3 regions of the Nonomuraea sp. NPDC003214 genome follow, and region 2 is predicted to be linked to each of the others. Evidence: riboswitches for the same ligand, from Rfam matches in the RefSeq annotation. Region 2 holds a riboswitch; each other region holds the start of a gene.

Region 1 (7,549 bases), 450 kb from region 2:
AGGTCGCAGCCGCTGCGGTAGATCCACGCCTTGTCCGTGGCCGGCACCGAGATGCCCGGCAGCCCGGTGACGAACACCGGCCGGGGCCGCAGCCCGTCGAGCACGCCCGAGACGAGCACGTCCACCACCGGCCCGGTGCACGCCACGAGGATCGCGTCCGGCCTGGACCGTTCCGCCAGCCGGCGCACCGCCCTGGCCGTCAGCACCGGCGGCGCGGGCAGCTCGCCCACCGCCGCGGCGATCTGGTCGGCCGACGGCGCGATCGGCGTGCGCACCACGACAAGGTCGCTCGCGCAGCCCGCCGGCAGGTCGCCGAGCAGGCAGGCCGCCCATTTCAGATACGAGTCGGAGTCGGCTATCGCCAGCACCCTCACCCGGTCACTCCTGTCACTTCCGTCAGATGCGAGCGCAGAGCGGGGGCCGCTCTGCTGGTCCACCAGTCGTCGGGCACCTCGACGGGCTCCACCGCCACCCCGCGCGGGCTCAGCAGCACGCGCAGCGAGGAGATCGCGGTGGACGGCAGGCTGAGCACCCGCTGCCCCGGGTCGAGGCCGCGCAGCCGCAGCTCGGCGGGCAGCCCGGCCTCGTGCACGGTGATGCCGGGACGCTCCCGGATCAGCGCCACGTCCACCGGGTCCTCGCGGCGGTGCGGGTAGTAGGCGAGCGGCTCGCGCGCGGCCAGCTCGGTCAGCCAGGTCAGGTAGCGGTCGCGGCGCACCAGCCCGTTGCGCACCAGCGAGGTGCCGAGCACCACGGTGCGCTCCGCCGGGCCGGGGTCGCTCGGCGGCTGGCCGCGCAGCCAGGCGAAGTCGTGGCGCACCAGGTCGACGCCCGCCTCGGTGACCGCCTTGTCCAGCTCGCGGGAGACCGGCAGCGCGGTGAACACCGTCACCCGGCCGGCGCGCAGCCTGAGGGCCGCGGCCAGCCCGAGCGCCGTGCGCAGCAGCCCGGGGTGCGCGCGCGCCCGCAGCAGGGGCCGGTACGGGCCCGCCGCCAGCAGCTCCAGCAGCCGGATCGTGGCCAGCCCGTCGTCGACCACGACGACGCGGCCCGGATGGGCCGTCAGCCAGCGCAGCTGCACCTTGCCGGAGAACGCGTCACCGACGGCCGACGGCCGGCGCGGCATGCGCTCGCGCGGCTCGGCCAGCTCCAGGCCGCCGGGCAGCGGCAGGCGGCGCAGCTCGCGCCGCGTCACCCGCAGCGCGCGCAGCCCCGCGCGCGGCACGACCTCGGCCGACGGCCCCAGCAGCCCGGCATGGTGGGCCTCGACGGCGCACAGCATCTGGAGCGGCGACTCCACCCAGGCCGACGCCCGTTTGACCACTGATGTTCTCCCAGCCAGGTGATGGCCCGTTCACGACCGCTTCAAGCTAGCCCGGGCGGCTTAAGCCGCTCGGAACGGCACGTGAACAATGGAGGGTATGAACTCGCTACGGCTATACAGAGACGGCGTGGAGATCCCGCAGCTGGGGCTCGGCGTCTGGCAGGTGCCCGACGACGAGGCGGAGCAGGCGGTCACGACCGCGCTCGCATGCGGCTACCGCCACATCGACACCGCCAAGCTCTACCGCAACGAGGCCGGTGTGGGGCGGGCGGTGCGCGCCTCCGGCATCCCGCGGGAGAAGCTGTTCATCACCACGAAGCTGTGGAACAACGACCACGACCGCGCCGAGCAGGCCTTCGAGGAGAGCCTGGGCAGGCTCGGCCTCGACTACGTCGACCTCTACCTGATCCACTGGCCGGCGCAGCGGCAGGACAAGTACGTCCAGGCGTGGCGCGCGCTGGAGAAGGTCTACCGCGACGGCCGGGCCAAGGCCATCGGCGTGTCCAACTTCACCGTCGAGACGCTGCAGCGGCTGCTCGACGAGGCCGACGTGCCGCCGTGCATCAACCAGATCGAGCTGCACCCGTACTTCCAGCAGCGCGAGCTGCGCGAGTTCCACGACAAGAACGGCATCCTCACGCAGGCCTGGAGCCCGCTCGGGCAGGGCAAGGGGCTGCTGTCGGAGCCCGCGCTGGCGGTGCTGGCCGACAAGCACGGCCGCACGCCCGCGCAGATCGTGCTGCGCTGGCACATCCAGCTCGGCAACATCGTCATCCCCAAGTCCGTCACGCCGTCGCGGATCAAGGAGAACATCGCGGTCTTCGACTTCACGCTCGACCAGGAGGACATGGCCGCCATCGGCGCCCTGAACGCGGGCCGCCGGCTGGGCCCGGACCCGGACGTGTTCCCGTGAGGTGAAACCGGGCAGGTTTCGCGTCCGCGGATGAATCAGTACGATCTTCCGCGTGCGAGATCTAGCGTGGGGCATCGCGGCGACGGGCGGCATCGCCAGGACCGTGGGGGCGGTCATCGCGGCGGAGCCGGGCATGCGGGTGGCCGCCGTCGGCTCCCGCGACCTGGGCCGGGCCAAGGCGCTGGCGGCGACGCTGGGCGCCGAGTCCGCCTACGGCTCCTACGCCGAGCTGTGCGCCGACCCGGCCGTCGACGCCGTCTACGTGGCGACCCCGCACGCCCAGCACCTGGAGGTGGCCGAGGCCGCGATCGCGGCGGGCAAGGCGGTGCTGTGCGAGAAGCCGCTGGCGGCGAGCCTGGCCGACGCCGAGCGCATGGTCCGCCTGGCCCGCGAGGCCGGGGTCTTCCTGATGGAGGCCATGTGGATGCGGTTCAACCCGCTGGTGCGCATGCTCAAGGACGACCCGCGCTTCGGCGAGATCCGCTCGGTGCGGGCCTCGTTCGGGTTCGCGCTGCCGTACGATCCCGCGCACCGGCTGTGGGCGCCCGAGCTGGGCGGGGGCGCGCTGCTCGACCTGGGCATCTATCCCCTGGGGCTGGCCCAGCTCTTCCTCGGCATGCCCGAGTCCATGCACCTGACGGGCGCGCTGGCGCCCAACGGGGTCGACGCGGAGGCGGGCGGGGTGCTCGTCTACCCGGGCGGCCGGCGGGCGCTGGTCGACACCTCGCTGCTCGCGCACTTCCCCAACTCGGCCAGCATCGTGGGCACCGGGATGCGCGCCGACCTGGACGCGCCGTTCTGGGCGCCCCGGCGGGTGGTGCTCAGCGGGCCGTCGATGGAGACCGAGGAGCACGAGCTCGACCCGGCCGACAACGGCTACGCCGGGGAGCTGCGCGAGGTGCGGGACGCGCTCGCCGAGAACCGGACCGAGAGCGCGATCATGCCCCTTGACGAATCCCTTGCCATGATGGGGCTCCTGGCCGACGCGCGCGGGCAACTCGCCTAGCTGCGACTTTATCGACTTGTAATGCCTTGGCGGATGTATTACCTTATGGCGCATTCGCGGCTTACGTCCGGTTTGTCCGGTCGTTGCCAACCATCGCACGACACTCACAGGATCGTCCTGTGACCGCTGAATCCGCCTTGCGCGGAACCGGGGACCCATGTCCTTTGGGGTGAATCGGCACCTTGTGTGCCGTAGGGCAGCTTCCACGCCCGAACCCGTCAGCTAACCCGGTAAGCGGCATGGAAGCAAGGAGTAATCCCCTCGATGGCGAAGCACCGTCTTACCCGTGCCCCGAAGAAGCTTCACCCCCGCGCCGGCGCCTCCCTCCGCGCCACCCTCGGCGCAACCGTCCTGGCCGCCGGACTCGGCGCCGGGATGACCACCGCACTCCCCGCCCAGGCCGCCGAGCCCGGCCACCAGGTCGAGACCCAGACCATGTCCGAGTCCACGCAGACCAGGGCCGGCGCCAACCAGGTCAACGTCACCGCCTCCCAGGTCCTGGCCCTGGCCAAGGCCCAGGTCGGCACCTCCGAGAACGCCTACGGCGGCGGCACCAAGTTCCAGCAGTGGTACGCCAGCTCCAAGCGCGCCCTCGAGACCGTCGCCCGCGACGGCGGCAACCCCAGCGCCTACCTGAACGCCCCCTGGTGCTCCATGTTCGTCTCCTGGGTCGGCGAGCAGACCGGCGCCCGCCCGCAGGTCGGCTGGGACGCCTACACCGTGACCCACGCCAAGTGGTTCGCCGCCAACGACCGCTGGGGCACCGAGGCCAAGCCCGGCGCCGTCGTCTTCTTCGCCTGGAACGGCAGCAAGAGCATCAGCGCCATCCAGCACGTCGGCTTCGTCGTCAAGGACAACGGCGACGGCACGATCTCCACGATCGAGGGCAACACCGGCAACGGCAAGGTCGAGGAGCGCGTCCGGCCCAAGTCCCAGGTCGTCGGCTACGGCTACCCCTCGTACGCCGCCTGACCCTCCCCCTGGCGAAGCGCGCGCCCCTCCCCCGGGCGCGCGCTTCCGCGTTTCCTCCCCTCCCCGTGTCGATCCGGCCCCCTCCGGGACGACGCACAGGTGTGGCAGGCTCGCCGGGAGCCCGCTTCACCGCCTGGACGAGGAGAACGCACCGTGAAATTCCTGATCGTCGGCAAGGCCAGCGAGGAGACCGAGGCCGGCGCCCTGCCGAGCCAGGAGCTCGTCGACAACATGACGGCCTTCAACGAGTCGCTCGTGAAAGCCGGCGTCCTGCTGGCCGCCGAAGGGCTCCACCCCAGCTCGCGCGGCGCCCGGATCGCCTACAGCGGCGGCAAGGCCCGCGTCATCGACGGGCCGTTCGCCGAGGCCAAGGAGCTCATCGCCGGCTTCTGGCTGATCCAGGTCAAGTCGCGGGAGGAGGCGCTCGAATGGGCCCTGCGCGTCCCCGTCCCGCCCGGCCACGACGGCATCGGCCTGGACGTCTGGCAGGTCTTCGACCCCTCGGACATGCCCGAGACCTCCCTGACCCCCGAAACCGCCCAACGCCACGCCACCCTCCGCGCCACCCTCGACTCCCCACCTGAGCCCTGACCGTCCGAGAGCGGCGCCCCAGTGGGAGGCGGCGCGCTGCGGCGGCCCCTCCCGGAAGGCCGCGCCCCCGCCGGGCAGGCGGGAAGCCCCAGGTGGCGGCAACCCCGGAAGGGTGACTCCCGGAAGCGGCGCCCCCTCCCCGAAGGCCGCACCCCGCCGGGCAGGCGGAAGCCCCAGGATGGCGGCAACCCCGGGAGGGGGCGGGCCCCCGGAAGGGGCGCCTCGGGCAGTCCGGCCCTCTGGTGGCCCCGCCGGGGCGGCCCCACCCCACCGGCGACCCCCGGCGGAGCGGCCCCGACCGCACCGGCGGCCCACGCCCCGGACGGCCCAACCCACCGGCCCCCAGGCAATCCGGCCCTCTGGCGGCCTCCGCCGAGGCGGCCCCACCCCACCGGCGGCCCACGCCCCGGACGGCCCACCCCCACCGGTCCCCCGGGCCCGCCCCCTCAGTTGGGCCCGGCCCCAGGGGCGCGGCCCCAACGGCGGCGCGCACCCCGGATGGCCCGGCCCCATCGGCGGTCCGGACCCATCCCCTCCGGTGCCCCGGTCCGGGGGCGCGGCCCCACCGGCCGCCCGGACCCCGGACGGTCCGACCCCGCTGGTGGGCTGGGCGGCGTCGGTGGGTTGTGGGCCGCGTTGCGCGGCGCAGCCGCCGCCTCATGGGAAGCCGCCGCCTCAGGGAGGCGTGCCCCCACGAAGCGGCGGGGCCGCGTGGTGGGAGGGGTGCGTCCCACGGGAGGGCGCTCGGGTTGCGAGGGGGTGGGCGGGGCTGTTGTCATGGGCGGGTGACAGCGTCGGAGACTCATCGGGCCATTGAGGCGGTGTGGCGCATCGAGGCGGCCCGGGTGATCGCCGGGCTGGCCGGGATGGTGCGTGACGTCGGCCTCGCGGAGGAGCTGGCGCAGGACGCGCTGGTGGCGGCGCTGGAGCAGTGGCCGCGGGAGGGGGTGCCGCGCAATCCGGGCGCCTGGCTGATGACCGTGGGCAAGCGCCGGGCGGTGGACATGATCCGGCGGCGGGAGCGGTTCGAGCGCAAGCTGGTCGAGCTGGGCCGGGAGCTGGACGACGAGACGGAGCTGCCGGGCGTCGAGGAGATCGAGGACGACCTGCTGCGGCTGGTTTTCACGGCGTGCCATCCGGTGCTGTCGACGGAGGCGCGGGTGGCGCTGACGTTGCGGGTGCTGGGCGGGTTGTCGACGGACGAGATCGCGCGGGCGTTCCTGGTGCCGGAGTCGACGATGGCGCAGCGGGTGGTGCGAGCCAAGCGGACGCTGGCGGAGCGCGGGGTGCCGTTCGAGGTGCCGGAGGGCGCGGAGCTGGCGGATCGGCTGTCGTCGGTGCTGGAGGTCATCTACCTGATCTTCAACGAGGGCTATTCGGCGACGGCGGGTGACGACTGGATGCGGCCGGGGCTGTGCGAGGACGCGCTTCGGCTGGGGCGGGTGCTGGCCGGGCTGATGCCGAAGGAGGCGGAGGTCCACGGGCTGGTGGCGCTGATGGAGATCCAGGCGTCGCGGGCGGCGGCGCGGGTGGGGCCGTCGGGCGAGCCGGTGCTGCTGCTGGAGCAGAACCGGGCGCGCTGGGACCGGCTGCTCATCGGCCGCGGCCTAGCGGCGCTGGCGCGGGCCGAGGAACTGAGCGGGGACCGGGGCGGGAACCTGGGCGAGGCTGTGGGTGGGGCTCCGGGCGAGGCTGTGGGCGGGGCCGCGGGCGGGGGGATGGGGCCGTACACGTTGCAGGCGGCGATCGCCGCCTGTCACGCGCGCGCGCTGACGGCGGAGGAGACCGACTGGGCGCGGATCGCGGCGCTGTACGAGGAGCTGGCGCGCCTGTCGCGCTCGCCGGTGGTGGAGCTGAACCGGGCGGTGGCGCTGGCGATGGCGTACGGCCCGGCGGTGGGGCTGGAGCTGGTGGACCAGATCGCCGGGGAGCCCGCGATGCGCGGCTACCATCTGCTGCCGAGCGTGCGCGGGGATCTGCTGTTCCGGCTGGGCCGGCTGGCGGAGGCGCGGGCGGAGTTCGTGCGGGCGGCGGGGCTGACGCGCAACGGGCGGGAGCGGCGGCTGCTGGAGGAGCGCGCCCTGGCCTGCGGCTGATCCCCACCGCCGCCGGGGTGGGCTGCCCGGAGTGGTGTGGAATAGGTGCGCATGAGATGGGAGCGCTCCCAAAGGGCTATATGAGCCCTTTAAGGTGAAAAATCCGCTTCTAGTGCCCTGAAACACCCCAGAGGTAACGGTTGAGTTTCGGGACGTTGACGTCCGCACGCCATACGGGCACTCTTTGTGGGAGCGCTCCCAAAGACCTTCCTCTCGCGGCTCACCCCGCGATGCACCTCCCACGATCCACACCCAAAAGGGGTACGGAATGACGAACCACAAGCGCTTTGCTGTTTCCGGTGTCATGGTCGCGGCGCTGGCCGTCGCGACGGCCGCGTGTGGCGGCGGCGGCACGACGACGCCGGCCGGGGCCGGTGAGACGACGGCGGCGGCAGAGCCTGTCACGATCAATGTGCACACCTTCGGCGGTGGCGAGAACTTCGGTTACGACGCCGCCGTCGAGAAGTGGAACGCCGAGCACCCGAACATCCAGATCAAGTACACGAACCTGACCGACCGGTTCGAGGACGTCTACCTGCCGCAGCTGCTGCAGCGCCTGCAGGCGGGCAGCGGCGCCGGCGACATCGTCGGCATCGACGAGGGCGCGATGGGCCTGATGGCCGCCCGGCCGCAGTTCTTTACCGACC
Region 2 (7,549 bases):
GGCCTCCGGCTGGCCGGAGCTGGTGGCCTCGCTGGCCGAGGGCAACGTGCCGCCCGCCGCCGATCCGGTGCTGGTCGCCGCCGCGGCTTATCTCACGCGGCCGCCCGGCTGGGCCGACATGGTGGAGTCGGCCCGCGCGGATCTGGAGCAGTCCGCCGCCGCGGCCGAGGGGTCGGAGCGCGAGGAGGTCGTCTCCCGGCTGCGTGAGCAGCTCGCCGCGCAGAAGAGCGCGGCCAAGGAGGAGGCCGAGCGGCTGCGCGAGCAGCTGAAGGCGGCCCGCGGCGAGAACTCCGAGCTGCGCCGCAAGCTGCACGAGGCCCGCGAGCGCGCGAAGGGCGCGGTGCGGCGGGCCGAGGAGATGGAGCAGGCCGCAGAGGAGGCCAGGCACGCGGCCACGGCCGCCGGCAGCGCGGGGGAGTCGGAGCTGCGGCGGTTGCGTGAGCGCCTGGCCGATGTGGAGAAGCAGCTCGAAGCCTCGCGCCGGGCCGCGCGCGAGGGCCGCAGCGTCGAGGACGCGCGCATCCGGGTGCTGCTCGACGCGTTGCAGGACGCCTCGGCGGGGCTGCGCAGGGAGCTGGCGCTGCCCACCATGATCAGCCGGCCGGCCGACTCGGTCGCGGCGCTCACCGGTGAGCGGCCGGGTGTGCGCGGCGTGCCCGCCCGCGCGCTGGCCGACGACGACCCGCAGCTGCTCGATCAGCTTCTGGCGCTGCCGCAGGTGCATTTGATCATCGACGGCTACAACGTGACCAAGTCCGGCTACGGCACGCTCACGCTCGCCGACCAGCGCGCCCGCCTGATGACCGGGCTCGGCGGGCTGGTCGCGCAGACGCGCGTCGAGGTGACCGTGGTGTTCGACGGCGCCGAGCTCAACTCTCCGGTGCAGGTGGTGGCGCCGCGCGGGGTGCGGGTGCTGTTCAGCGCGCCGGGCGAGATCGCCGACGACCTGATCCGCCAGCTCGTCCGGGCCGAGCCGCCCGGCCGGGCGATCGCCGTGGTCTCCTCCGACCGCGAGGTGGCCGAGTCCGTCAGGCGGATGGGCGCCAGGCCCGTGCCGTCCGCGCTGCTGCTGAGGCGGCTCGGTCGCGCATAGATGACGAATATGGCGTTTAGGTGAGGATTACTCGCCACTTCTGTACTATTTCGCCCCGAGGATGATCCCCTGGGAGGCGACGCTGTGAGGTTGGGCCGGGTGCCGCTGGCCGCGGGTCTGGTGTTCGGACTGGTGATGACCCCCGTCGGAGGGGTGCTGGCCGATCCCAAGCCGACTCTCGCGCAGGCGAGAGCGAAGCTCGACAAGCTCAACGACAAGGCCGACAAGGTCGTGGACCGCTACAACACGGCCACCGAGAAGTACAAAGAGGCCAAGGCGCGCTACAGCCGGCTGAACGACACGTACAAGCGCAAGCTGGCGACCGTCGCGGATCTGCGCGGTGAGGTCGTCAACATGGCCGTCGAGACGTACAAGCTGGGGGGCGACTTCTCGACCCTGCCCAGCATGATGACCAGCGACGATCCGGCCGATCTGCTGTACGGGATGGCGTTACGCGGGCAGCTCGCCCAGGAGCGCACCCAGAAGCTCGCCGCCTTCGACCGGGCCAACCGGGGGCTGAAGACCGACCGTGACCGCGCCGAGGAGGCGCTGGCCGCGGCCGACAAGGAGCGGGACGCCGTCAAGAAGGACCGGGCGGAGATCCTGGACCTCATCAAGGACCAGAAGAAGCTCCTCGACCGGCTGGGCGCGTACAAGGCGGGCAATCCCAACAGCACCGGCCTCAAGTACACGGGTCCCGCCTCGGGCAACGCGGCGGCCGTGCTGCGCTTCGCGTACGCGCAGGTCGGCAAGCCGTACGTGTTCGGCGGCACCGGGCCGGGCGGCTACGACTGCTCGGGGCTCACGCAGGCCGCCTGGCGGGCCGGTGGCGTGTCGCTGCCGCGCACGACCTGGCAGCAGTGGTCGTGGGGCGCCAGTCGCAAGGTGTCGCTCAACGCGCTGGAGCCCGGCGACCTGATCTTCAGCGAGGGCCTCGGGCACGTGAGCATCTACGCGGGCGGCGGCAAGATCGTGCACGCGCCGCAGACGGGTGACGTGGTGAAGGTGGTCACACTCTCGTCGTACGGGCGCCGTCTCGTGGGCGCCGTACGTCCCTGACAAGACGGGGTCGGCCCAAGTGTGAGGAGGGTCACACTTGGGTAACGAAACCCGCTGCTCCGGCGGGGGATGAGGGCCTGACTCCCGGCGTGTCTGATCTTTACTCGCTTACTCAGGCTTTGCCATTACGTGACTTTTCGGCGTAACTTCTGGCGTCGCGGCGTTCCAGCCAGGACGCCCGCCGGTCACCATCGGGTCCCCCGATGTTCGACAGAAAGAACCATCCGCCGGTCACCGCGGCCAGCGCCCCCGAGGCGCGAAGACGCGGCGGTGGCCTGCCGAGTCCGTGCAGCCAGGAGGCACGGAGCCGGGGACCCAGCGATCCCGTACGCGGTGATCAGGGGTGAATCGGCGCGTTCAGCGCCGTAGGGCGACTTCCAGGCCCGAATCCGTCAGCTAACCCGGTAGGCGTTCGTGGAAGCCCCTAGGAGCAATCCTGTCTACCCTCTCGCACAACCCCCGTCTGTCCCGTCTCGCCCTGAGTGGCGCAGCGCTGATCACCGTGACGGCCGGAGGTCTGGTCGTCCACGCCCCGACGGCGCAGGCGGCGACGACGAATGAGTTCGCCACCACTGCGGTGACAAAGACGGAGAAGTCCGTCAAGTCGTCGAAGGTGGCCAAGGTCGCTCGGCAGAAGGCCAAGGCCCGCAAGGCCGTGGCCGTGGCCAAGAAGCAGATCGGCGACCCGTACCGCTACGGCGCCACCGGCCCCGGGTCGTTCGACTGCTCGGGCCTCGTCCAGTACGCCTGGAAGAAGGCCGGGGTGAAGATCCCGCGCGTGACGAACAGCCAGTTCGCGCGCATCAGGAAGAAGGTCTCCTACAAGCACCTGCAGCCGGGTGACCTGATGTTCTTCCGCGGGCTCGGGCACGTGGGCATGTACGTCGGCGACGGCAAGATGGTCCACTCGCCGAGAACGGGCCAGCGCGTGCGCGTCGAGAAGCTGCGCGGCTGGCGCAAGGCGTCGTTCGCCGGCGCGGTGCGTCCCGGTCTGTGACCTGCGCCGAAGGCCCCGTCCCCGCCCCGGGACGGGGCCTTCGGCCTTCCCGGGCTCCGGACCGGGCCGACGCTCAGGAACGGCGGCTACGATCGGGCAGCGTGTCCGACAAGGGGTCCGGCAGCGGACCTGGAAATGGGCCCGGCAGCACGTCCGGTATCACGTCCGGGAGAGCGCCCGGCAGCGCGCCCGGCAGGGTGCTCGTGCGGGGGCGTCGGCGGGTCGTGCCGGTGGTGCTGCTGGTTGTCGCGGCGTTCCTGGCCGGTGGGTCCGGCGCGGTCCCGGGGCCGGGAGGCGCCGCCACCGAGGCGGGGGTGCTCGCCGGCGTGCGGGCGCGCTGGGGCGACGGGCTCGACGTCGTACGCGGTGAGCGGTCGCTCGTCGCCGGGCAGGACGCGCCCCCCGGGCTGCTGGCGGACCTGGCGCGCCGGGCCGACACCGCGGGGCGGCGGGTCGGCGGAGTGCTGGGCGGCGACGTCCGGGCCGTGGTCCTGGTGCCCGCCTCGGCGCGGGAGGCCGCCGCGCTGGCGGGCGTCGCGTCGGTCGACGGGCTGGCGGCGGTGGCCGACCGGGGACGCGTGATCGTGGTGCCCGAGCACTTCGCCCGTCTCACCCCGGTCGGGCGTGACGTCGTGCTGGCCCACGAGCTGACCCACGTGGCCGCCGGGACCGACGGGCTGCCCGTCTGGCTGTACGAGGGCTTCGCCGACTACGTGGCCTACCGGGACGCCGGGCTGCCCGTCGAGGTGGCCGCCGCCGAGCTGGCCGCCGAGGTGCGGGCCGGGCGGACGCCGTCCGATCTGCCGGACGCGGCCGACTTCGTCCCCGGGGCCGAAGCGGGCCGGCTCGCCCGCGCGTACCAGGAAGCCTGGCTGGTGTGTCGCCTCGTCGCCGCGCGCTGGGGTGAGAAGAGCCTGGTGAGGCTCTACCGTGATGCCCAGACGTACGGCGTGGGCCGGGCGCTGGCCTCGCTGGGGCTCTCGGCGGGCACGCTGACCCGGCTGTGGCGCGCGTACGTCCGGGACCGACTGGCGTGAGGGGACGCGACATGGACGACCGGCAGGAACGGCGCGAGACGACCGAACAGGACGTCGGCCCGCCCGCCTCCCGAGCCCTGAAGGGGGCGGACCTCGCCGAGCCGTCGCCCGAGACCGGGGACGAGGACGTGGCCGGGGACGGGCACGCGGCCGGGGACGGGGCCGGCGACGGGGGCGGGCGTGAGGCGAGGCTGCGGCGGGAGGCCGGGGCCGGGCTGGCCGTGCTCGGGGCGGTGATCGCCGGGGTGGTGGCGTTCACGACGCCGTGGACGGCGCTGCCCGCCGGGGCGCCCGAGGTGACGCCCGACCCGGCGCGTGACTTCGGCGCCGCCGAGATCGCCCGCTCGCAGGCGTTCGACGCGGCCACCAGCGTGCCGAGCTACCTGTCGCTGGGCGTCACGCTGGTGTTCGCCGGGCTGCTCGTGGCCACGCCGCTCGGCGCGAGGCTGCTGGGATGGCTGCGGGGCCCGTGGTGGGCGCGGGTGCTGCTGGGCGTGCTCGTGCTCACGGTGATCGAGGAGGCCGTGCGGTGGCCGCTCGGCATGTGGTTCGAGGGCGCGCTGCGCGACTTCGGGCTGTCCACGCAGGACTGGGCGGCCTGGACGGGCGACCGGCTCAAGAGCGTCGGCATCAACGCGGCCCTGCTGGCCGTCATGGTGCTGGCCGTGGTGGCGCTGGCGCGGCGGATCCGGCGCTGGTGGATCCCGGCCGCCGCCGGGGCGTTCGCGCTGACCGTGGGGGCGTCGTTCGTCTACCCGGTGGTGTTCGAGCCGGTGTTCAACGACTTCCACGCCATGCCGGACTCGCCGCTGCGCGCCAACCTGATGGCGATGGCCGAGCGTGACGGGGTGCCGGTGGAGGACGTGCTGGTGGCCGACGCCTCGCGCCGGACGACCGCGCTGAACGCCTACGTCTCGGGGTTCGGCGCGACGCGCCGGATCGTCGTCTACGACACGCTGCTCAAGGCGCCGCCGCGCGAGGTGGAGCTGGTGGTGGCGCACGAGCTCGGCCACGCGAAGAACCGCGACGTGCTGCACGGCACGCTCGTCGGGGCGCTCGGCGCGGCGCTGGGGGCGGTCCTGCTGTTCCTGGTGTTCGGAGCGGCACGGCGGCGTACGGGCGGCGCGCCGATCACCGATCCCCGGGCGGTGGGCGTGGTTCTGGGGCTGATGACGCTGGCGACGTTCCTGTCCGGCCCGGCGCAGAACGTGATCAGCCGCCACATCGAGGCCAGGGCCGACGCGCACGCCCTGGACCTGACGGGCGACCCGGCGACGTTCGTCGCGATGCAGAAACGCCTGGCAACAGCCAATATTTCCGACTTGTCGCCAGATGCGGTGGAATATGTGCTCTATGCCTCCCATCCCACGGCTGCCCAGCGGATCGCCATGGCCCGCTCCTGGGCCGAGCTGAACGGCCGCCCCCAGCCGTGAGCGCACCTCCCCGGGTGGTCGTCGTCACCAACGACTTCCCGCCGCGCCCCGGCGGCATCCAGTCGTTCGTGCACGGCCTGGCCCTGCGCACCCCCGGCGTGGCCGTCTACGCCCCGGCCTGGCCCGGCTGCGCCGAGTTCGACCGGCGGCAGCCGTACCGGGTCGTGCGTCACCCGGGCCGGCTGATGCTGCCGACGCCCGCCGTCGCCCGGCGGGCGGCGCGGCTGGTGGCCGAGCACGGCGCCGACACCGTCGTGTTCGGCGCGGCGGCGCCGCTCGGCCTGCTCGCGCCGCGCCTGCGCGCGGCGGGCGCGCGGCGGATCGTCATGCTCACGCACGGCCACGAGGCGTCCTGGGCGGGCGCGCCTGTGTTCCGCTCGGTGCTGCGCCGCATCGCCGGCCACGCCGACGTGGTCACCTACCTCGGCCCCTACACCCGCGCCCGGCTGGCGCCGGTCGTCCCCGAGGACAAGCTGGTACGGCTGGCCCCGGGCGTGGACGTGACGCAGTTCCGGCCCGACGTGGAGCCCCGGCGGCCCGGCGGCGGGCCGGTGGTGGTGTGCGTGTCCCGGCTGGTGCCGCGCAAAGGGCAGGACCAGCTCATCAGAGCCTGGCCGAGGGTCCTGCGCGAGGTGCCGGGCGCGGTGCTGCTGCTGGTCGGCGGCGGCCCGCACCGGCGCAGGCTGGAACGGCTGGCCGCGGGCAGCCCGTCGATCGTGTTCACCGGCAGCGTCCCGGCCGCCGACCTGCCCGGCTACTACGCGGCCGGCGACGTGTTCGCGATGCCGTGCCGTACCCGGTGGGGCGGGGTCGACGTGGAAGGGCTCGGGATCGTGTTCCTGGAGGCGTCGGCGACGGGGCTGCCGGTGGTGGCGGGCGCGTCCGGAGGCGCGCCCGAGGCGGTGCGGCACGGCGAGACCGGCCTGGTCGTCGACGGCCGCGACACCGGGGAGGTGGCCGCGGCCCTGATCGAGCTGCTGAGCGCGCCCGAGCGGGCGCGGAAGCTGGGCGAGGCCGGCCGCGACTGGATCGCCGCCGAATGGTCGTGGGACCGGGTCGCCGACCGCTTCCGCGCCCTGCTGTGATCATCCCTGCCTGATCATCCCTTCGTGGACCCGAGCGTGAGCCCGGCGACGAACTGCTTGTGCAGGAGCTGGAAGACGATCAGCGTCGGCAGCGCGACCAGCACCGACCCGGCCGCCAGCAGGTTGTAGTCGGTGAAGAACTGGCCGCGCAGGTTGTTCAGCGCCGAGGTGACGGGCAGCTTGTCACCCGACGACATGAGCACCAGCGCCCACAGGAAGTCGTTGTACATCCAGGTGAACTGCAACGTCGCCAGCGCCGCCAGCACCGGGCGGCACAGCGGCAGCGTCAGCTTCCAGTAGCGCCGCCACACGCCCGCCCCGTCCACCAGCGCCGCCTCGGTGATCTCCTCCGGGATCGTGCGCATGAAGTTCGCCATGACGAACACGCAGAACCCGAACTGGAACGCCACATGGATGAGGATGAGCCCCAGGTAGGAGTCGTACAGCGCCTGGGAGTCCGACAGCCACAGCGGCAGCGGGACCAGCGTGTAGAGCGTGTAGAGCGGGGTGATGAGCACCTGCGGCGGCAGCAGGTTGCCCGCGGTGAAGACGATGAGCAGGGTCCGGCGCCCGGGGATCCTGGCCCGGGCGATGGCGAAGGCGGCGAACGAGGCCAGGAAGAGCGTCAGCAGCAGGGCCGGGATCACGATGATCAGCGTGTTGAGGTAGTAGCGGGGCAGCTCGGCCTGGCTCCACGCCTGCCCGTAGTAGTCCAGCGTGAGGCTTTCGGGCAGCGAGAAGTAGCCGAGCCGGGCCGTCTCCTCGTACGGGCGCAGCGAGGCGTACACGGCCAGCGCCAGCGGCAGCAGCCAGCCCAGCGCCACCAGCGCGAGGAAGGCGTGCAG
Region 3 (7,549 bases), on a different contig from region 2:
CGAACGCCAGGACCTGCTCGTCCAGCTGCTCGACGCCGACGTCTACGACCGCATCCGGCAGCGCGCGGCGGCCGAGGAGGAGCAGGCCAGGCAGGCGGCCACCTTCGCCCGCAACCAGCTCGCCAAGCTGTCCGGCGCCACCGACGAGGCCGAGCGCGAGGCGCGGGAGCGCGCCGGCTCGCTGCGCGCGCTCGCCGACGGCATCGGCGCCGACCTGGAGCTGCTGCGCGCCAGGGACGCCGAACACCAGCGCACCCGCGAGGCGCTCGCCGCGCTCACCGACCGCATCACCGCGCTCCGCTCGCTCACCATGCCGACCGAGGTGCCCACCCTCGCCGCCACCGCCCGCGAGGCCGCCGACGCCGTCACCGCGCTGGAGGCCGAGGCCGCCACGCTCGCCGCCGACGAGCAGGCCGCCGAGGCGGCGCTCGCCGGCCTGGGCGACCGCGCCGCGTTCGTCGCCGCGCTGGCCGCCCTCGACGCCCTCGACCGCGCCGAACGGGCCGCCGCCGCCGCGCACGCCACCGCCGCCGAGACGGCCGCCCGCGTCCCCGCGCTCGCCGCCCGCCTCGCCGAGGCCCGCGACCGGCTCGCCGCCGCCGAGACCGTCCGCGACCGGCTCCGCGACGCTCACGCGGGCGCCGGGCTCGCCGCCCGCCTGACGGCCGGCGACCCCTGCCCCGTCTGCCTGCGCCCCGTCACCGACCCGCCCAGCCACGGCGCCCTGTCCGACCTCGGTACGGCCGAGCGCGCCGTGTCCATCGCCCGCGGCGACGCCGACCAGGCGCGGACCGAGCACGGCAAGGCCGAGACGTCCGCCGCGATGCTCGCCGACCAGGCCGCCCGCCTCGACGCCGACCTCGCCCACCACCGCGCCGCCTGCGCCGCCGCCCTCCACCCCCTCCACCCCTACGGCCTCCCCACCCCCACCAACCCCGCCGGAACCACCACGTCCGGTGGGGCCTCCGCATCCGACGGGACCTCCGCGCCCGACGGGGCCTCCGCGCCCGACGGGGCCTCCGCGTCCGCCGGAGCCTCCGCGTCCGCCGGGGTGGCCTCCCTGGAGGGCGCCCGCCCCGGAAGCGGCGCCGCCTCTCCGGACGGGGCTGGTCCTGGGCCCGGCGCCGCCTCCCCAGAGGGCGCCGCGCCTTCCGGGGGTGGCCGTCCCGTACGGGGTGCCGCCCCTGGGGAGGGCTCGCGGGGGTCGCGTGGGGGCCTTGACGGCGACGTGGTCCGGGGGTTCATCGAGGCGCGGCTGGCCGACATGGGGAAGGCGGAGAAGGTGGCCGCGGAGGCGCGGTCGGCGGCGCGGGGCTGCCGGACCCGGCTGGAGCAGGCACGGACGCGGGCGGTGCGGGCGGCGCGGCAGGGCGAGGACGCCTGGCGCGCCCTGGAGGCCGCCCGGGACCGGCTGCTCACGCTGGGCGGGCACGCGGAGGCGCCGCCACCGGTGGACCGGGCCGATCTGCATCACGCCTGGAGCGACCTGATCGAGTGGCGCAACCAGGCGGGCATCGCCACCCGGGTGGTCGTCGACGAGACGGAGCGGGCCCTGGCCGAGCTGGCGGCCAGGCGTGACGCCGAACGGGCCGCGCTCCTCGACCGCCTCACCGACCACGGCGTCCCCGTACCGGGAGGTGGGGCCGGGGGACCGGACCAGCTCGCCGCGGCGGTGGCGGCGGCCGTGACCAGGTCGGAGGCGGCGCTGGAGCGCATCCGCGAGGACCGCGCGAAGGTGGCCGAGCTGACCGCGGAGGTGACCGAGCACGACCAGGCGGCCCAGGTGGCGCACGAGCTGGACCTGCGGCTGCGCGCCAACGCGTTCGAGCGCTGGCTGTGCGCCGAGGCGCTGGCGCTGCTGGTCGCCACCGCGTCCGACACGTTGCGGGAGCTGTCCGACGGGCAGTACGAGCTCGTTCTGGGCAGCCGCAGCGAGATCGAGGTGATCGACCACGCGGAGGCGGGGATGCGGCGCAGCGCTCGCACGCTGTCGGGCGGCGAGACGTTCCAGGCGGCGCTGGCGCTGGCCCTGGCGCTGTCGGGCACGGTCGCCCGCGGGCTGGAGTCGATCTTCCTGGACGAGGGCTTCGGCACCCTGGACCCCGCCACGCTCGACACGGTGGCCACCACGCTCGAACGGCTCGCCTCGGGCCAGGAGCGCATGGTGGGCGTCGTCACGCACGTCCCGGCGCTGGCGGAGCGCGTCCCCGTACGGTTCGAGGTCAGCCGCGACACCGAGGGCTCGCACGTGCGCCGGGTGGGCCCATGACCGGGTTCACCGTCGACCCGTGGGATCCGGGCTACGCGGCGGCGCTGGCCGTGGAGGCCCTGTCGGAGCTGGGCACGACGAGCGCCGAGCTGATCCTGGACGTCGAGCGGCCGGTGGCCGACTGGAAGCCCGTCCGGCCGGGCCCCGGCGTGGACGCGCCCGACACGCTGCTGGTGGCCGACGGGGTGCGGCGGATCGACGCCCGCGTGTGGGTGTCGGACGCCGACGCGCCGATGCCGCTGCCGGGCATCGCGGCCTCGTTCGCGGCGGGCATCGTCCGCTGCGGGCCGGGCGGCGCGGATCTGGCGGCGATCGAGGTCGGCCGTTCGCTGATCAGCGCGTCGCCGTACGCGCCGGAGGTCAAGACGGCGCACGCCGTCTACCGGCCGGGGCGGGCGGCCGACTCCAGCATGGAGGAGCTGTCGCTGGCGCTCCAGCGCCAGGTGACCCAGCTGGAGGTGGACCTGGCCGTCAGGCACCGGGCCGGCACGAGTGACCTGCTGCTGGTCGACGGCCCGCTGCGCGGGCGCACCCACCTGCCCAACACGGTCGGCTACATCAAGACCCACCACACCGCCTACCTGCCGCCGCCGCAGTCGGCGGTCGTGTCGGCGCTCGCGCCGGGGGAGCGCACGCCGGTGTTCCTCATGGGGACGAGCTGGCGGCGGCACGCCTGGTACGTGCGGCTTCCGGTACGGTCCTCGACCCCGTGGGCGGGGATCGCGCGGTGCGAGGCGAGCGCCGAGCTGGAGCCCGCCCAGGTGACGCGGCTGGCCGACGAGCTCACGCTGGCGCTGCCGCCGCTGGCGGGCGTCGACTACAAGGACCCGCGCGCCCCGCAGAACCTCGTCCCGATCGGCGGCCTGGAGAAGCTGCTGCGCCACCATCTGGGCGACCCGCGCCTGCTCTACCGGGCGTTGCGCACGGCCTCACAGGAGTAGACCGGCTAGGGCGTGCGTCCGGGCCACCGGCGGTCGACGTAGCGGGCCAGGCCCAGGGCGACGGTCTCGACCGGCTGGTCGGCGCGGCGGACCGGGATGGCCAGGGCGGTGCGCAGCCGCCGGGCCAGGCCGCGTAGCAGGGAGCCGCCGCCCGCGAGGGTGGCGCCGCGCTCGCCGAGGTCGGCGGCCAGTTCGGGCGGGCAGTGCTCCACGGCGCGGGCGGCGGCCCGGACGATCGCGTCGACCGGCTGCCTGGTCGCCTCGTAGAGGTCGTGCACCGGGACCGTGACCACGCGCTCGCACCCGGTCTCCGGGTCGTGGCCGTGGACGAGGACCTGGCGGTGCAGCGGCTTCCAGGCGGTGCCGGCGTCGCGTTTGACGGCCTCGGCCTCGCTCTCGCTGATGAGGATGCCGTGCCGGTGTTCGACGAGGCGGGCGATGGCGCGGTTCATGTCGTCGCCGCCGACGCCGGTGGACGCGGCCGTCACCACGTCGCCGCCCGCCAGGACGGCGATCCTGGTGAGGCCGGGGCCGATGTCGACGACCATCGCGCCGGCGGGCTCGTCCAGCGCCACTCCGGCCCCGAGGGCCACCGCCAGCGCGTGCGGCACGAGGACCACGCCGCGCGCGTCGGCCTCGTACGCCAGGTCGCCGAGCGTCCGCGCGACGATCGGCGAGCAGCCGTCGGGCAGGGCCATGACCAGGCGCGGCCTGGTGAACTTGTGCACCCTGTGCACGAAGTGGCGGATGAGGAGCCGGGCCAGCTCGGGGTCTCCCGGCATGCCGCCGCGCACCGGCCAGCAGGTGTCGCCGCAGCAGACGGCCTGGGCGCCGAACCTGACGGCCCGGCCCGTCTCGGGACTTCGCGCGACGGCCGTGGGCTCGTTGAGCACGATGCCCCGGCCTCGTGCGTGGATCTGGGTGCTGACACTGCCGAGATCGATCGCGAGATCCCGGCCGAGCGGGCTCACCATGACCGGAATCTGCCCGCCATCGGGTCAAGGCAACACCAAGGAGCTAGTGCGGCAGCGACTGGCCCATCAGCGCCTGGAGCGTGACGCCGCCCAGCAGGGCGCCGTCGTCGACGACGGCGACGAGCGGGCTGTGCGTGCGGGCCATGAGCGCGGCCAGCTCCAGCAGGGTGGCGTCGCCGTCGGCGATGGGCAGCTCGCGCGGCTGCTCGGGCAGGGTCTCGCGGACCGTGCGCTCGCCGAGGCCGCGCATGAACGCGTCGGCGTGCTCCTCGTCGACGACCCTGGCCAGGGCGGGGTCGTCGAGGCAGTAGCGGGGGACGGCCAGGCGCAGCACCTGGGTGCCGGGCAGGATCGTGCGCGGACGGCCGTCGTCGTCGAGCACGATGAGCCCCGGCAGCCCGTGCTCGGCCAGCAGCCGGGCGGCGTCGGCCGCGCGGGTGTCGAGCGTCACGGTCGGGAAGTCGCTGACGAGATCGCGTGCGCGCACAGGCTCACCCTAACCGCTGGGCGGCCGTCCCGGTTTCGCGCCGTGTGGGCGATCGTGCGAAGCTGTGTACGTCCCTCAACACCAGGAGGTCCTCCATGGCGGAAACACCGGAGCCGGAAGTCAGCGAGACTCCCGAGGACGAGATGAAGCGCAAGTTCCGCGAGGCGCTGGAGCGCAAGCGCAACCAGGCCGCGGGCACGAGCGCGGGTGGCAGGGGCGCCGACGCCGCGAAGATTCACGGGGCACACGGGCCGGCTGCCAGCAAGCGATCTTTCAGGCGCAAGAGCGGCGGCTGAGATCCTGGCGTTTCAGGGGGGTACGGCAATGCCGTGCCCCCCTTTTCTTGACCCTCCTAGGTAGATCTTCGCCTGATTCATGGTGTTACCTTTGCGTTTGTCCGGTTTGGCATATACATTGGGTGGCGTTACCAGGTGGTGACCTAGCCCTTCACCAGGAAGAGGCGGCCACCTGGCGCCGAATCCCTCACGGGAACCGGGGACCCAACTTCTGGGGTGAATCCGGCCCTTCGCGGCCGGTAGGGCATCTCCACGCCCGAACCCGTCAGCTAACCCGGTAGGCGAGATGGAGAGGACACCCTACCTGTGATGTACCGCTGCGTCGTACCCCCAGCCCGCGCCCACTGAGCGGCACCACTTCCCCGAACTTCTCGCGCTCCGCGTAGCGACCGTTTGGCGTTCTGCCCGGCTACGCCCTTCTGAGTGAGCGCTTTTCCCCATTGCCTAACAAAGGACTTTACTTTTTCATGTCTGCTCGTATCGGCATGCGTTCCTTCGCCCTGCTCACCGCCACCGCCGCCGGCGCCCTCGCCTTCGGGGCCGGCGCCGCCCACGCCGACGTCGACGAGAGCCAGAAGGTGCTGCTGAAGGGCGCGACCACCGCGTCCTACTTCTGGGACGACTCCTCCGGCCGCGCCGGTGACACGGGTCTGCCCGCCAGTGGCAAGCCCATGCAGAAGGGCCTGGCCGCCAGCCCGAGCTGGCCGCTGATGACCGAGGGCTACGTCGTCTACAAGGGCAAGAAGATGCCCTTCTTCGTGGGTGACCGCGGTCCCGGCAACCCGTCCAACAACGGCGTCATGCTCGACCTGGACGCCAAGACGTTCGCCGAGCTGACCGGCGGCAAGTTCAACTCCAGCACGCTGATGGTCGACGGCAACGGCGGCAAGGGCCACATCGAGGTCCAGTACGTCATCACCAAGTGGGGCGACGGCGTGGGCAAGAAGAACCACCCCGTGGCCTTCTCGACCGGCGCCTGGTCCCGCGTGGACCGCAACCCGGCCCAGCCGCCGACCATCCTGGCGGAGAAGAAGACCGAGGAGAGCAAGCCCCGCGTCGAGGCTCCCGGCAGCGGCGGCGTCGCTCCGGCCGCGTACACCGCGAGCGAGCGCCCCGCGGGCGGCGGCTCCAAGCCCGCCGCCGCGGCGGCCGGCGAGGAGACCGGTGGCGTCGGTGGCGCCGTGCTGGCCGGCGGTCTCGCCCTGGCCGGTGGCGGCGTGATCCTCGGCCGCGACCGGCTCCGCAAGCTGATGGGCCGCTGACCCTGACGGGCAGCTGACCCAGCAAGGAGCTCAGGCGTCCGAGCCGTCCCCCGGCCGGGCGCCTGAGCCTTCCGCATGGGTGGCCGGGCGTGCTTTACGCGGGACGAATTAGAAGGTAATTCTAGTATCCGTGACCACCCACGCCTCGGCGAACGGCATCGACCTCGCCTACGAGAGCTTCGGCTCACCTGACGGGCGCCCGCTCCTGCTCATCATGGGGCTGGGCGCCCAGCTCATCCACTGGGACGACGACCTCTGCACGGCCCTGGCCGGCCAGGGGCATCACGTCGTCCGGTTCGACAACCGCGACGCCGGTCTGTCCACGCACTTCCACGAGGCGGGCGTGCCCGACTTCCGGGGCGCCGCCCCGTACCTGCTGGACGACATGGCCGACGACGCCGCCGGGCTCATGGACGCGCTCGGCTGGCCCGCGGCGCACGTCATGGGCGCGTCGATGGGCGGCATGATCGCCCAGACGCTGGCCGTGCGCCACCCGGAACGGGTGCTCACCCTCACCTCGATCATGTCGACCACCGGCCCCGCGGTCGCCCCGCCGACCGAGGCCGCGGGCGCGGTGCTGTTCGGCGCGCCGCCGGCCGACCGGGAGGCGGTCCTGGCGCAGGCGCTCAAGACCTGGTCGGTGATCGGCTCGCCGGGCTACGAGATGGACCGCGAGCGCGTCCTGCGGCTGGCCGGCCTGGCCTTCGACCGCTGCTTCGACCCGCCGGGCACGGCCCGCCAGCTCGCCGCGATCATGGCCTCCGGCGACCGCACCGAGGGCCTGGCGGCCGTCAAGGTGCCGACGCTGGTCGTGCACGGCGAGGACGACCAGCTCGTCCCGGTCGAGGGCGGGCGCGCCACGGCGGCGGCCATCGATGGGGCCGAGCTGCTGACGTTCCCTGGCATGGGGCACGACCTTCCCCGCCCGCTCTGGCCCGAGATCGTCGCCGCCGTGACGCGGCTCACCTCCCGCGTGTGACGGTGGCTCGTGCCCGCCGCGCCCCGGGCACGAGCCACCGGGTCTCAGACCTCCAGCTTCTCCTCGATGGCCCGGAGCTGGTGCCTGGCCAGGGCCAGGTTGGCCCGGCTCCGGTCGAGGGCCAGGTAGAGGAACAGGCCCTTGCCGCCGCGCCCGGTCAGCGGCCGGATGATGTGATACTGGCCGCTGAGCGAGATGAGGATGTCCTCGATCGCGTCCTTGAGCCCGAGCGAGTCCATCGTGCGCAGCTTGGCCTTGACGACCTCGGTGTTGCCGGCCGCCGCCACCTGGAGGTCCAGGTCCTTGGAGCCGCCGAGCGTGCCCAGCGCCATGCCGCTGCC

The links. Region 2 has a riboswitch for cyclic di-AMP ahead of ACWDXC_RS24425 (C40 family peptidase). Riboswitches for the same ligand answer to the same signal wherever they lie in the genome.
Region 1: another riboswitch for cyclic di-AMP. It lies ahead of ACWDXC_RS22250 (CHAP domain-containing protein); the one in region 2 lies ahead of ACWDXC_RS24425 (C40 family peptidase).
Region 3: another riboswitch for cyclic di-AMP. It lies ahead of ACWDXC_RS07480 (hypothetical protein); the one in region 2 lies ahead of ACWDXC_RS24425 (C40 family peptidase).

Annotation. Positions count from the first base shown of each region.
Region 1 is NZ_JBSFSX010000007.1:53,896-61,444, forward strand. It holds gene ACWDXC_RS22230 (DUF6716 putative glycosyltransferase) at 1-374, opposite strand, end outside; gene ACWDXC_RS22235 (hypothetical protein) at 371-1,324, opposite strand; gene ACWDXC_RS22240 (aldo/keto reductase) at 1,422-2,237, shown strand; gene ACWDXC_RS22245 (Gfo/Idh/MocA family protein) at 2,290-3,243, shown strand; cyclic di-AMP (ydaO/yuaA leader) riboswitch at 3,358-3,495, shown strand; gene ACWDXC_RS22250 (CHAP domain-containing protein) at 3,508-4,215, shown strand; gene ACWDXC_RS22255 (YciI family protein) at 4,369-4,806, shown strand; gene ACWDXC_RS22260 (RNA polymerase sigma factor) at 5,592-6,902, shown strand; gene ACWDXC_RS22265 (ABC transporter substrate-binding protein) at 7,171-7,549, shown strand, end outside.
Region 2 is NZ_JBSFSX010000007.1:508,893-516,441, reverse strand. It holds gene ACWDXC_RS24435 (NYN domain-containing protein) at 1-1,093, shown strand, start outside; gene ACWDXC_RS24430 (NlpC/P60 family protein) at 1,178-2,152, shown strand; cyclic di-AMP (ydaO/yuaA leader) riboswitch at 2,419-2,578, shown strand; gene ACWDXC_RS24425 (C40 family peptidase) at 2,655-3,149, shown strand; gene ACWDXC_RS24420 (hypothetical protein) at 3,353-4,186, shown strand; gene ACWDXC_RS24415 (M48 family metallopeptidase) at 4,198-5,619, shown strand; gene ACWDXC_RS24410 (glycosyltransferase family 4 protein) at 5,616-6,704, shown strand; gene ACWDXC_RS24405 (carbohydrate ABC transporter permease) at 6,719-7,549, opposite strand, start outside.
Region 3 is NZ_JBSFSX010000002.1:525,381-532,929, forward strand. It holds gene ACWDXC_RS07455 (AAA family ATPase) at 1-2,269, shown strand, start outside; gene ACWDXC_RS07460 (hypothetical protein) at 2,266-3,210, shown strand; gene ACWDXC_RS07465 (rod shape-determining protein) at 3,216-4,184, opposite strand; gene ACWDXC_RS07470 (CBS domain-containing protein) at 4,228-4,671, opposite strand; gene ACWDXC_RS07475 (DUF5302 domain-containing protein) at 4,767-4,967, shown strand; cyclic di-AMP (ydaO/yuaA leader) riboswitch at 5,134-5,266, shown strand; gene ACWDXC_RS07480 (hypothetical protein) at 5,435-6,229, shown strand; gene ACWDXC_RS07485 (alpha/beta fold hydrolase) at 6,360-7,208, shown strand; gene ACWDXC_RS07490 (hypothetical protein) at 7,253-7,549, opposite strand, start outside.